Regions from separate parts of the Streptomyces sp. BRA346 genome, predicted to be linked through region 3. Evidence: riboswitches for the same ligand, from Rfam matches in the RefSeq annotation. Region 3 holds a riboswitch; each other region holds the start of a gene.
The links. Region 3 has a riboswitch for thiamine pyrophosphate ahead of LCH29_RS02590 (cytosine permease). Riboswitches for the same ligand answer to the same signal wherever they lie in the genome.

Region 1 (4,511 bases), on a different contig from region 3:
GCAGCCCGAAGGCGACGTTGCCGCCCACGTCGCGCTGTGGGAAGAGCTGATGGTCCTGGAACATCAGCCCCACCCCGCGCCGATGGGTGGGCACGCCGCTCTGGTCGCGGCCCGCGAGCCAGACCCGGCCGGAGGCGGCGCGCTGGAGTCCGGCCACCACACGCAGCATCGTGGACTTGCCGCTGCCGCTGGGGCCCAGCACACAGACGGTCTCGTGCTCGGCGACGTCCAGGTCGACGGCGTCGAGCGCGTCGTTGCGGCCGTAACGGACCGTCACCTCGTCCAGTCGCAGCAGCGTCATCAGGCTCCCCGCGCTGTCAGACATGTCAGAACTCCCCCGAGCGGTCGGTCCGGATGCGCTCCAAGACCAGCAGGGAGCAGGCGCACACCAGCATCAGGATCGTGCTCAGGGCCATCGCCTGCCCGTAGCTGAGCTGTCCCGCGCGGCCCAGGAAGCGCGCGACGGCCACCGGGAGGGTGGGGAGGTCGGGCCGGGCGATGAACACCGTGGCCCCGAACTCGCCGAGCGACACGGCGAACGCGAAACCCGCCGCGACCGCCAGCGCCCGCCCCACCAGCGGCAGGTCCACCTCGCGCCAGGCGCGCAGCGGGGACGCGCCGAGCACGGCGGCGGCCTCCCGCAGCCGGTGGTCCACGGCCCGCAGGACGGGCAGCAGGGTGCGGACGACGAAGGGCACGCCCACCAGGGCCTGGGCGAGCGGCACGATGAGCCAGGAGGCGCGCAGGTCCAGCGGGGGTTCGTCGAGCGCGATGAGGAAGCCGAAGCCGACGGTGACGGCGGAGGTGCCCAGCGGCAGCATCAGCAGCGCGTCGAAGCCGCGGACGAGGCGCCCGGCCCTGCGGGTGAGCGCGGCGGCGGCGAGGCCGCCGACGAGGACGGCGAAGACGGTGGCGACGGCCGCGTACTGGAGGGAGTTCCCGATGGCGTCCACGGGGGCCACGAAGAAGGTGCCGCCGCTGTCGGCGGCGGACTGAAGCGCCCGGTAGTACGTGAACCCGTAGCCGTCCGGCCCGTGGAGCGAGCGTTCCACCAGCACCGCGAGCGGCAGCACGATCAGCAGCGCGACGACGGCCAGCACCCCCGCGAGCAGCCCCCACTGCGCCGGGCCCTGGGGACGGCGCGCGGTCCGGGCGGCGTCGACGAGCCGTAGCGCGCCCTCCCGGCGGCGTACGGTCCAGGCGTGCAGGGCGAGGACGGCCGCGACCGCCGCGAACTGCACGAGGGTCAGCACCGCGGCCGTCGGCAGGTCGAGCAGCTGCGCGGTCTGCCGGTAGATGGCCACCTCCAGGGTGGCGTAGCGCGGACCGCCGAGGATCTGGATCACGCCGAAGGAGGTGAACGTGAACAGGAAGACCATCAGCGCGGCGGCGGCCACGGCGGGGCCCAGCGCGGGCAGGGTGACCCGGCGCCAGGCCGCGAGGCGGCTCGCGCCGAGCACCCGGGCGGCCTCCTCCTGGCGTGGGTCGAGCTGCGCCCACAGCCCGCCGACGGTGCGGACGACCACCGCGTAGTTGAAGAAGACGTGGGCCAGCAGGATCGCCCAGACGCTGGTGTCGAGCCGTATCCCCCACAGCTCGTCCAGCAGCCCGCCGCGCCCGAGCAGCCCCAGGAACGCCGACCCGGCGACGACGGTCGGCAGCACGAACGGCACGGTCACCACGGCGCGCAGCAGCCCCTTGCCGGGGAAGTCGAAGCGGGCGAAGACATACGCGCCGGGCAGCGCGACCGCCAACGTCAGCCCGGTCGAGGCGGCAGCCTGCCAGCCGGTGAACCACAGGGTGTGCAGGACGGACGGGTCGCCCAGCACCTCGGGTATCCGCTCAAGGCGCCACCGGCCGCCGACGCGCAGCCCGCGGGTGACGATCGCGGCCACGGGATACGCGAAGAAGACGCCGAAGAACGCGAGCGGCACGGCCATGAGGGCGAGCCGCAGGGCGGTGCCGCGTGCCTTCCCCTCGCCCTTCTCACGGTTCTCGCGGGGCTCTACAGAACGAGCGAGGACCATGCCTTGACCCAGGGCTCACGGTTCTTGGCTATCTTCCGCGGGGGCAGGGTGGCCGGGTCGGCGACCTTGACCCCGTACCGGGTGAAGACCTCCGGCAGCTCGGCGCCCTCGCGCACCGGATTGACGTACATGTTCAGCGGTACGTCCTCCTGGAATCGCTTGGTCAGCAGGAAGTCCAGCAGCGCCTTGCCCCCCTTGGTGTTGCCCGCGCCCTTCAGCAGCCCGGCGAACTCCGTCTGCCGGAAGCAGGTGCCGTCCGCCACCCCGGTCGGGGCCTTGGCGGGCTTCGACTTCGCGTCCGCCACCTCGGCGGGCGGGCTGGAGGCGTACGAGACGACGAGCGGCTTGTCGCCCTTGGCGCCGCCCGCCGAACCGGAGAAGCGGTCGTAGTACGCCTGCTCCCAGCCGTCGACCACCTCGACGCCGTTGGCCCGCAGCTTCTTCCAGTAGTCGCGCCAGCCGTGGTCGCCGTAGCGGGCGGCGGTGCCGAGGAGGAAGGCGAGACCGGGGGACGAGGTGGCGGCGTTCTCGGTGACCAGCAGGTTCTTGTACGCGGGCTTGGTCAGGTCGGCGAACGTCTTCGGCGGCGCGAGCTTCTTGCGCTCGAAGTAGGCGCGGTCGTAGTTGACGCAGATGTCGCCGTAGTCGACCGGGGTGACGCGGTGCTTCGCCCGGTCGAGCTGGAACGCCGCGGGGACCTTGTCCAGGCCCTTCGCCTCGTACGCCGTGAACAGGTCGTTGCCGAGCGCGCGCGAGAGGAGGGTGTTGTCGACGCCGAAGAACACATCGCCCTGCGGATGGCCCTTGGACAGGATCGCCTGGTTGACGGCGGCCCCCGCGTCACCACCGGCCTGTACCCGCACCTTGTAGCCGGTCGTGCGGGTGAACTCCTTGAGGACGGCCTTGGACGCCGCGAACGAGTCGTGCGAGACCAGGGTGACGGTCTTGGAGTCCTTGCCGTCCGCCGCGTCCCCGCCGCAACCGGTGAGGACGCCGGTGCCGAGGGATCCGACGAGGGCGGCGGTGACGGCACGCCGAAGATGGCTGTTCATGGTGAGGCTGACTCCCTACGCCGGTATGACCCGGATCAGGTTGGAGGGTCTGCGGCCGTGCCGCACTCTCAGCGCTGTCGCGCTCCCCTGTCGGAATGTTCATTTGTGCGCCGCGATACGACGGTTGTGCGGCGCTTGTGCGAAGGCACCGTATCAGCCGTATCAGTCGGCGGTTCTCAGCGCTCCGTGGCCGCCAGCTGGCCGCACGCCCCGTCGATCTCCTGCCCCCGGGTGTCCCGGACGGTCACCGGCACCCCGTGCCGCTCCAGGGCGGCCACGAACGCCTTCTCGTCCTCGGGCCGGGACGCCGTCCACTTGGAGCCGGGCGTCGGGTTGAGCGGGATGAGGTTGACGTGCACCCGGTGGCCCTTGAGCAGCCGGCCGAGCAGGTCGGCGCGCCACGCCTGGTCGTTGATGTCCTTGATCAGGGCGTACTCGATGGAGATCCGTCGGCCGGACTTCTCCGCGTACTCCCACGCCGCGTCCAGGACCTCGCGCACCTTCCAGCGGGTGTTGACCGGGACGAGGGTGTCGCGCAGCTCGTCGTCGGGCGCGTGGAGGGAGACCGCCAGGCGGCACTTGAAGCCCTCGTCGGCGAACCGCAGCATCGCCGGGACCAGTCCGACGGTCGAAACCGTGATTCCGCGCTGCGAAAGACCGAGCCCGTCGGGCTCGGGGTCGGTGAGCCGGCGGATGGCACCGATGACCCGGTTGTAGTTGGCCAGCGGCTCGCCCATGCCCATGAAGACGATGTTGGACAGCCGGGCCGGGCCCCCGGGGATCTCTCCGTCCCTCAGGGCCCGCATGCCGTCGACGATCTGGTGCACGATCTCGGCGGTGGACAGGTTGCGGTCCAGACCCGCCTGGCCGGTGGCGCAGAACGGGCAGTTCATGCCGCAGCCCGCCTGGGAGCTGATGCACATGGTGACCCGGTCCGGGTAGCGCATCAGCACGGACTCCACGAGCGTGCCGTCGAAGAGCCGCCACAGGGTCTTGCGGGTGGTGTCGTTGTCGCAGCTGATGTGCCGCACGACGCTCATCAGGTCCGGCAGCAGCCCGGCCGCGAGCTTCTCGCGCGCGCCGGCCGGTACGTCGGTCCACTGGGCGGGGTCGTCGGTGTACCGGGCGAAGTAGTGGCGCGACACCTGAGCGGCCCGGAAGGGCTTCTCCCCGAGGGCGGCGACGGCCTCGCGGCGCTCGGCGGGCGTGAGGTCGGCGAGGTGCCGCGGGGGCTTCTTGGCCCCACGCGGCACGGCGAAAGTGAGTTCTCCGGGCTTAGGCATGGCCGTACCAGTGTCGCAGACATGCGGAAGGCCCCGCGCCACGGGCGGCGCGGGGCCCGGAGAGTGCGATCCGTTACGCGGCTCAGCCGCCGCCCACGAAGATCACGAACAGCAGCCACACCACGGGAGCGGTGGGCAGCAGCGAGTCG
Region 2 (4,511 bases), on a different contig from region 3:
GTCGATGGGGGCGGGGACGTACGCCTCGCGCTCGATCCGGTCGGCCACGGTCACGGCTGTCGGCTCCCTCACGGCGACCACCTCCGCATTCCACGGTAGGCCGCCCCGTACCACTCCGTACGGCCGCGTCACGCGAACGCGGGCCGCTCCGGGTCGAGCGCGGCCAGCCCCTCGGCCGGGGACGACGCCTCGGCGAAGTGGCGGCGGGGGATGCGGCCCGCCCGGTGCGCCAGCCGCCCCGCGGCGACCGCGTGCCGCATCGCCCCGGCCATCAGCACCGGCTCCTGGGCGCGCGTCACGGCCGAGGCCAGCATGACGGCCGCGCACCCCAGCTCCATGGCGAGCGCCGCGTCGGACGCCGTGCCCGCGCCCGCGTCGAGGATCACCGGGACTCCGGCGTGCTCGGTGATCAGCTGGAAGTTGTGCGGGTTGCGGATGCCGAGGCCGGAGCCGATCGGCGAGCCCAGCGGCATGATCGCGGCGCAGCCGACGTCCTCCAGCTTGCGGGCCAGAACCGGGTCGTCGTTGGTGTACGGCAGGACCGTGAAGCCGTCGTCCACCAGGGTCTCGGCGGCGTCCAGCGTCTCGATGGGGTCGGGGAGCAGGGTGCGCTCGTCGGCGACGACCTCCAGCTTCACCCAGTCGGTGCCCAGCGCCTCGCGGGCGAGCCGGGCGGTCAGCACGGCCTCACCGGCGGTGAAACAGCCCGCGGTGTTGGGCAGCGGGCGGATGCCGTGCCGGTTCAGTACGGACAGCACCGAGCCCTGCACCGTGGGGTCGAGGCGGCGCATCGCGACCGTGGTCAGCTCGGTGCCGGAGGCGATCAGCGAGCGTTCCAGGATGTCCAGGCTGGGCGCGCCGCCGGTTCCCATGATCAGGCGGGAGCCGAAGGTCGTACCGGCGATGGTGAGCGGATCGGCGTCGGTGAGGACCTGATCCAGCGTCGTGGCGTGGGACATGGGGGTTCAGCCTCCTTGGACCGCGGTGAGGACCTCGACGCGATCGCCGTCGCCGAGCGGGGTCGCGGGCCACTGGCCGCGCGGGACGACCGTCTCGTTGACGGCCGCGGCGACGCCCGAGGGCGCCTGGGTGAGGGTCGCGACGACCCCGTCGAGAGTGGTGCCGTCGGGCAGCTCGCGGGGCTCGCCGTTCACGGTCACGGTCATGCGGTGTGCTCCTGTACTGCTGCGGTGGGGAGAGGCGGGGTCGCCGCGAAGCGCCGCGGGGAGAACGGCCGCGCCTCGGGCGGCAGTTCGCCGCTCGCCAGGGCCTCGGCCATGACGTCGCCGGTGATCGGGGTGAGCAGGACGCCGTTGCGGTAGTGGCCGGTGGCCAGCTGGAGGCCGGGCAGCTCGGTCGGGCCGAGCAGCGGGGCGTTGTCGGGGGAGCCGGGGCGCAGCCCGGCCAGGGTCTCGACGAGCGGCAGTTCGGTGATGCCGGGCACCAGCTCGTGGGCGTCGCGCAGCAGCTCGTACACCCCGCCCGCGGTGACGGTGGTGTCCCAGCCCAGCTCCTCCGTCGTCGCGCCGACGACCAGCTCGCCGTTCTCGCGCGGGACGAGGTAGACGTGCCCGCCGCGCACCACGGCCCGCACGGTCCGGGACAGGAAGGGCGCGTACGGGCCGGGCACCGACAGCCGCAGGACCTGGCCCTTGACGGGGCGCACGGGCGGCAGGACCTCCTCGGGCACGCCGGGGAGCCGCCCGCTGAGGCTGCCCGCGGCCAGTACGGTCTGCCCGGCGGTCAGCCGGGTGCGCGCGCCGTCGGCCAGCTCGGCCCCGGTGGCGCGGTCGCCGTCGCCGTTCAGCAGCAGCCGCTCGGCGCGGACGCGGTGGAGGACCACCCCGGCGCGTTCGCACGCCGCCAGCAGCGCCGCCGCCAGCCGCCGCGGGTCGACCTGGTGATCGCCGTCGACGCGCAGGCCCCCGCGTACGCCCGGCGCGAGCATCGGCTCCAGGCGCCTGCATTCGCGCCCCGTGAGCCACTGTGCGTCCAGTCCCAGCCGCTGCTGGAAGCCGTGCAGCTCGCGCAGATGGGCCCGGTCGTCCGCGTCGAGCGCGACCGAGAGCGTCCCGCAGGTACGGAAGGCCAGGTCATGGCCGCTCGCCTGCTCCAGCTCCGGCACGAAGGACGGGTAGCGGCGCGCCGAGGCCAGGTTCAGCCCGAGCAGGGTCTGCTCGCCGTAGTGCAGCTCGGTGACGGCCGCCAGCATCCCGGCCGCGACCCGGGCGGCCCCGCCGCCGGGCGCCGGGTCGACGACGGCGGTGCGCAGGCCCCGCTGGGCCGCCCGCCAGGCCGTGACCAGGCCGATGATGCCGCCGCCGATGACGAGGACGTCGTACGGTGCGGCGTTGCCTTGAGGCGTTTCATGTGGGGTGTGCATGGGCTGGTCGCCCCCTCCCTTCGCCGGCATGACCCGGATCAGGTTCGTACGGTCGGAGGCCGCGCCAGCCTCCCTCTCAGCCCGGTGCGCCCGGGCTCCCGCGAGTGCTCTGTCCCGCCACCCTAGTACGCGCCCCGAATCGCCCGGAAGGGAGCGTCCCGGGCGGTGCCGGGCACGAAGCCCCGCGCCCCGGTACGACGGGCCGTCCGGTCCGTCGGGCTGTGCCCGAGATCTCGTCGTGCGCTCTCCGGTCCGCCCCACCTGCCGCAATACAGTGATCGTGTGAGCGATGAGACGACGAAGACGATGGCGTCCTCGGCGGGTGGCGGCGGACAGCGGGTGGTGATCGTCGGCGCTGGGATGGCGGGGGTGCAGACCGCGGTGGCGCTGCGGGAGCAGGGCTGGACCGGGGAGATCCTGCTGTTGGGAGCCGAGCCCCATCAGCCGTACGACCGGCCGCCGCTGTCCAAGGCCGTGCTGCTCGGCAAGGCCGAAGGGTCCGCGTTCGACGTGGACTTCGCCGCGCTCGGCATCGAGCTGCGCCTCGGCGTCCCGGTGACCGGGCTGGACACGGACGGGCGCACGGTCGAGACCGGGTCCGGCCCGGTCCCGTACGACGTCCTGGTGATCGCCACCGGCGCCGAGCCGGTCGCCCTGCCCGGCAGCGAGGGCGTGCCCGGCGTCCATCTGCTGCGCACCCTGGACGACGCCGAACGGCTGCGCCCGGTGCTCGCCGCGCAGCAGGAGATCGTGGTGGTGGGGGCGGGCTGGATCGGCGCGGAGTTCGCGACCGCGGCCCGCGAGGCGGGCTGCACGGTGACGGTCGTCGAGGCCGCGGACCGGCCGCTGGCGGGCGCCCTCCCGGCGGAGGTCGCCGCCCACATGACCGGCTGGTACGCGGACTACGGCGCCACCCTGGTCACCGGCGCCCGGGTCACCGCGCTCGACCAAAACGGGCTCCAGCTCGGCGACGGCACCCGGCTGCGGGCCGGTGCGGTGGTCGTCGGCATCGGCGCCCGGCCCGCGACCGGCTGGCTGGCCGGTTCGGGCGTCGAACTCGCCGAGGACCGGTCCATCGCCGCCGACGCGGGGCTGCGCACCTCGGCGCCCGACGTGTACGCCGTCGGCGACTGCGCGTCCTTCCCGTCCGCCCGCTACGGGACCCGGCTGCTGGTGCACCACTGGGACAACGCGCTCCAGGGGCCGCGGACGGTCGCCGCCAACGTGGTCGGCAGCCGGACCGCGCACTTCCCCGGCCAGGTCTACGACCCGGTGCCGTACTTCTGGTCCGAGCAGTTCGGGAGGTTCGTGCAGTACGCGGGGCACCACTCGGACGCCGACGAACTGGTCTGGCGGGGCGACCCGGACGGCGCCGCCTGGTCGGTGTGCTGGCTGCGGGACGGGGCCCTGGTCGCCCTGCTGGCGGTCGGCCGTCCGCGCGATCTGGCCCAGGGCCGCAAGCTGATCGAACGCGGCGCCCGGCTGGACCGGACCCGGGCCACGGATCCGTCGGTGCCGCTGAAGTCGGCCGTTCTGTGACCCGCCGGTACCCCCGTGAGCAGGGGGCGGGGCCGGGCGTCCGCCGTGCGGGCCCCGCATCCGGCGGCCCGCACGGCGGACGCCCGGCTACCCACTGTCAGTCCCAGATGGCAGGCTTGTTCTGTGACCGAGATTGACGCAAAGATCGATGCTCTCGTCCCCGCCTGGCTCACCCTCCCCGACGTCGCCGACCGGCTCGGCGTCGAGGTGACCCGCGTGAGGCAGTTGGTCAAGGAGGGCCAGCTGATCGCGGTGCGCCGTGGCGAGAACCGGGTGCTCCAGGTGCCCGACGACTTCATCGGTGACGGCAAGGTCGTCAAGGGCCTCGTGGGGACCTTGACACTGCTCAAGGACGACGGCTTCAGCGACGAGGAGATGCTGGAGTGGCTCTTCACCCCTGACCCGAGCCTGCCGGGCACCCCGGCCCAGGCGCTGCGCGAGAATCGCGGCACGGAAGTGAAGCGGCGCGCGCAGGCGCTCGCCGTCTGACGTCGCCCGCCGTTCTCCGAACCACTTCTGATCCACTTCTGAACCACCAGGCGTACGGGCGGGGCCGACCCTGCCCGTACGCCGCACGATCCGGGGGGAA
Region 3 (4,511 bases):
GTCCTGAGGTGCGCGGCGCCCGAGCGCACCGCCCACCCGAACACGCCGAACGCGAGAGCGCCCACCGCGATCGTGTCGTACGGCGCCGGAAGACGGCCGGAACCGCCGAAGGTGCCGAGCCACGACAGCAGCGTCAGCGCGGCGAGGTGGGACACCAGCCAGGCACCGTGCCGCAGCTCGCCGAGCGCGGGGAGTCCGTTTTCGGTGCCGCGCCGCTGGAGCAGGAAGAGCGGGACGCCGACCAGGACGAGGGGCAGCGCGAGCCGCAGGTCGTCCCAGCCGGACCAGAACACGAACTCGCTGGCCACGACGAAGCTGAGCGGTGCGATCCAGCGCACCCCCGGCACCTGCCCTTCCGCCCGGGGCACTCCCCGCTCCCGGTCGTGCGCCCGGAACACCGCGACGGCCACCGCCGAGGCCGCGTAGATGAGCAGATACATGTCGCCCATCACGCTCACGATGTCCTGCCAGCCGCCGAACGGCAGCATGAAGACGACGATGACCGCGAGGTTGAGCAGCAGCGCGCGGTGCGCCATGCCGGACGCGGGGTCGATGCGCATGAAGAAGCGGGGCAGCAGCCCGTTCTTGGCGAGGGCGTAGGTGTGCCGGGCGTTGATCGCCACGCCCACGTAGGCGGAGCCGCCCGGGGAGATCACGGCGTCCGCGTACAGCAGCGTGGCCAGCCAGTGCAGATTGAGGATGAGGGCGAGCTGACCGAAGGGCGACTCGAAGTTGACGCCCTGCCAGCCGTCGCCCAGCGCGGAGTCCGGCACCGTGTACAGGAACGCGAGCTGGAGCCCGAGGTAGACCAGCACGGCGAGGCCGATGCCGGTGAGCACCGCGGCCGGGACGGAACGGCGCGGATTGCGGGCCTCGCCGGAGAAGTCCAGCGGCGCCTGGAACCCGTTGACGGAGTACACGATGCCGCCGCCGGCGAGGGCGGTGAGGCAGGCCGCGTAGCCGTACGGTGCGAAACCGCCGTGTTCGGTGAGGCGCCCGGAGTGGGTGCCCGACAGGAACAGGGCGATCACGGTGACCACGGGGACGACGACCTTGAACACCGACACCAGGTTGTTGAGCCGGGCGAATATCCGCACGGCGAACCAGTTCAGCGCGGTGAGCACGACGCTCAGCGCGACGGCCACGCCGAGTCCCGGGAGGGTGAGGCGGCCGCTGTCGTAGAGCCCCGGCAGATAGTGCGCGGCGTACTGCATGATCGCGCTGATTTCCGCGGCCGTACCGCCGACGGACAGCACGACGGACCAGCCGACCATCGTGCCGACCAGCCGCCCGCTCGCGTACAGCGGCCACCGCACGGTGCCGCCGCCCTCCGGGCGGGTGGCGCCCAGCTCCACCATCACCAGGGCGATCAGGGCGCACAGCACACCCGCCGCGATCCAGGACAGCAGCGCGGCGGGCCCGGCGGTCTGGGCGGCGTACAGGGCCGCGAACAGCCAGCCGGAGCCGAGGATGTTGGAGAACCCGATCGCGGTCAGGCCCCAGAAGCCGAGGTCCTTGTGGAGTCTGCGTTCCTCGGCGAGCACCGCCGGGGCGGCGATGGACTCCGCTGGCTGGTTCTGCGGCACGTGGCACGTCTCCTCGGGGGTGCGGGATTCAACAGGAGCCCAGGGTGCCACGCCCGCCGCGGAGCGCGGTCGCCGGATGCCGTGTGACGTGCGGATACGGGCGAAAACGCCCGTGTCTCACCGGGTCGTACGGCGGCGCATCCTGAGCGGGCCGTAGACGAGGAGCGCCGCGAGGAAGGCGGCGTAGTACGCGAGGTACGGCAGCCCGCACAGCCGGGCCAGCGCGTCACCGCCGAACAGGCCGATGAGGGCGTCCCAGGCGACGGACGACAGCCACTGGAGGACGCCGGGCACGGTGACGGCCCGGCCGAACGCCAGCCGCGCGAGGGGCAGCTGCCCAGCGCCGGTCAGACTGCCCCAGGCGCCCAGGTACGCGGTGCGCACGGCACCGATGAGGGTGCCCAGGACGACGGCGGCCAGCGCGGTGGCGAAGTCCAGGCCGAGGGAGATGCCGACGGTGCCGGTGAACACGCCGGTCATGGTCAGGTTCGGGGCGAACCACACGGTGAACAGGCGCCCCGGCCCGCCGTAGCGGTGGTTTTCCGGAACCGGCGCGATACCGCGCGCCTCGACGCGCAGATCGCCGGGCGCGGTGGGCATCCGCCCGTCGAAGACGGATTCCGCGCCGGTGGTCGCCGGGTCGGTGGCAGCATGCGGCATCGGCATCGATGACATCCCTCCGCCAGTGCTAACTGGTTCAGGTTCGACGGGTGTGATCTCAGCCCCGTGCGGGGCACCCCGTGTCGGTGGAGCGACCTCAGGCTAACCCTTCGCCCCGTGGCCCCGGGGGCGGGCCCGGGCCGGGAGCGCGTCCAGGAACAGCGCCCCGGCCAGCAGCGCGGCACTCCCCCGGGGCGCGATGCCCTGGGCGCGCAGCTCGGCGTCGAGGGCGGCGAGGGCGTCGGCGCCCCGCTCCGTCGCGGCGCCGCCCGCCTCCAACACACCGCGCGCCCCGTCCTGCACCCGCCGCAGGGCGGGCGGCCCCGCCTGGTACAGCGGCCCGGTGTCCTGGAGTGTGCTCATCACGGTGAGCAGCGCGTCGAGCCGGGCCTGTGTCTCGGTGGCGCCCGCGGTCCGCGCCGCGGACAGGGCGTCCAGGGCGCGGCGTACGTGCGGGAACGCGGCCCGCGCCTCACCGCGCGCGCCCGCCGCCCCGTAAGTGGCGGACACCTGCGAGCCCGCCGAGGCCTTGCGCGGGGCGCCACGGTCGGCGTGGGCGGCGAGCTGCCGGGCGGTGGCGGTCAGATCCCCGGGGGCGGCGCCGGGTTCCAGGGCGGCGGCCGCCACCAGCAGCCCCAGCACCCACAGCGCCCCGTGGTGCAGACGGCCGGTGACCGGGCCGCCACCGGCCCGCGCCATGGTCCACTCGGCGCAGCGGCCGATGGCGCCCAGCTCCTCGCGGAGCGCACGCGTCGGCTCGCCGGGGCGCCGGGCGGCGGCGGCCATGGCCGCGAACCCGGGTGCCAGCGACTTGGCCGACCAGCGCAGGGCGAGCAGATCGGTGCCGGTGGCGCGGGCCTGGAGGTCGCGGGTGTCCGCGAGGCCCGGTTTGGGGGTCAGCTCCGCCTGGGAGATCAGGGCTCGTACGGCGGTCTGCGCCAGTGCGTCGTCCGTGGAGCGCGTCGTGGGCATGCCCGGAGAGTAGGGGGCGAACCTTTCCCGGGCCTGGGTCGTTCCTGTGACCCCGCTGTGGGCGTCACGTCCGCCCCCGCTGTGGGCGTCACGTCAGTGCGATTCGCGGGCGACGAAGGATCCGCGGGTGCCGGTGAGGAAGTCCAGTCCGGCGCCGCGGTCGGCCTGTTCGACGTGGTCGCGGTAGATCTGCTCCCATCCGCCGGTGGCCGGTGGCGCGGCGGCGGTCACCGGTTGCCGTGCGGCGAGTTCCTCGTCGGGGACGTCCAGCCTCAGCAGGCGCCGCTCGACGTCCAGCTCTATCCAGTCGCCGGTCCGTACCAGCCCGAGCGGGCCGCCCGCCGCCGACTCGGGCGCGATGTGCAGGACGACGGTGCCGAAGGCGGTTCCGCTCATCCGCGCGTCGCTGATCCGCACCATGTCCCGCACTCCGGCCCGGAGCACCGCGGGCGGCAGGGGCATGTTTCCCACCTCGGGCATGCCGGGGTAGCCGCGCGGTCCGCAGCCGCGCAGGACCAGCACATCCGACGCGTCGACGTCCAGGTCCGGGTCGTCGATCCGGGTACGGAAGTCCTCGATCCCGTCGAACACCACGGCGCGGCCCCGGTGGCTGAGCAGCTCCGGTGTCGCGGCGGCGGGCTTGATGACGGCTCCGTCGGGACAGAGGTTGCCGCGCAGCACGGCGAGCCCGGCCCGGTGGGCGATCGGCTCGTCCGCGGTGCGGATGACGGTGGTGTCGGTACTGGACAGGCCGGACAGCTGCTCGGTGAGGGGGCGGCCGGAGACGGTGAGCGCCGGTTCCAGGTGGTCCCTGATCTCCCCGAGGACGGCGTCCAGGCCACCGGCGCGGTGGAAGTCCTCCATGAGGTGGGATCCGGCGGGCTGCACATCGGCGAGCAGGGGGATCCCGCGGCCCGCGCGGTCGATGTCGTCCAGGCCGAAGTCCGCCCCGACCCGGCGGGCGAGGGCCAGCAGATGGACGACCGCGTTGGTGGAGCCGCCGATGGCGGCCACCGCGCGCACCGCGTTCCGCAGCGCCTCCGCGGTCAGGACGGCGCTGGGCCGCAGGTCCTCGCGCACCATGTCGACGATGCGGTTGCCCGCGGCGTGGGACAGCTCCAGCAGCCGGCTGTCGGGGGCGGGGAGCCCCGCGTTGCCGGGCAGGGTCATGCCCAGCGCCTCGGCGGCACAGGCCATGGTGGACGCCGTGCCCATGGTGTTGCAGTGTCCCCGGCTGCGGATCATCGCCGACTCGGCGCGGCGCAGCTCGGAGCGGTCCATGCGGCCCGCCCG

Region 1: it holds a riboswitch for thiamine pyrophosphate, as region 3 does, so the genes downstream of both, LCH29_RS22395 (thiamine ABC transporter substrate-binding protein) here and LCH29_RS02590 (cytosine permease) in region 3, are expected to answer to the same signal.
Region 2: it holds a riboswitch for thiamine pyrophosphate, as region 3 does, so the genes downstream of both, thiO (glycine oxidase ThiO) here and LCH29_RS02590 (cytosine permease) in region 3, are expected to answer to the same signal.

Annotation. Positions count from the first base shown of each region.
Region 1 covers NZ_JAIWIH010000019.1:122,294-126,804, forward strand. Annotated here, with positions in the region: gene LCH29_RS22385 (ABC transporter ATP-binding protein) at 1-301, opposite strand, end outside; gene LCH29_RS22390 (ABC transporter permease) at 327-2,027, opposite strand; gene LCH29_RS22395 (thiamine ABC transporter substrate-binding protein) at 2,006-3,079, opposite strand; TPP riboswitch at 3,075-3,178, opposite strand; gene rlmN (23S rRNA (adenine(2503)-C(2))-methyltransferase RlmN) at 3,256-4,362, opposite strand; gene LCH29_RS22405 (phosphatidate cytidylyltransferase) at 4,445-4,511, opposite strand, start outside.
Region 2 covers NZ_JAIWIH010000006.1:162,079-166,589, forward strand. Annotated here, with positions in the region: gene LCH29_RS10510 (SRPBCC domain-containing protein) at 1-72, opposite strand, end outside; gene LCH29_RS10515 (thiazole synthase) at 129-959, opposite strand; gene thiS (sulfur carrier protein ThiS) at 966-1,166, opposite strand; gene thiO (glycine oxidase ThiO) at 1,163-2,383, opposite strand; TPP riboswitch at 2,382-2,495, opposite strand; gene LCH29_RS10530 (NAD(P)/FAD-dependent oxidoreductase) at 2,690-3,922, shown strand; gene LCH29_RS10535 (Rv2175c family DNA-binding protein) at 4,046-4,411, shown strand.
Region 3 covers NZ_JAIWIH010000002.1:210,702-215,212, reverse strand. Annotated here, with positions in the region: gene LCH29_RS02595 (APC family permease) at 1-1,586, opposite strand, end outside; partial or broken gene LCH29_RS02590 (cytosine permease) at 1,731-2,252, opposite strand; TPP riboswitch at 2,244-2,337, opposite strand; gene LCH29_RS02585 (triphosphoribosyl-dephospho-CoA synthase) at 2,349-3,218, opposite strand; gene LCH29_RS02580 (IlvD/Edd family dehydratase) at 3,312-4,511, opposite strand, start outside.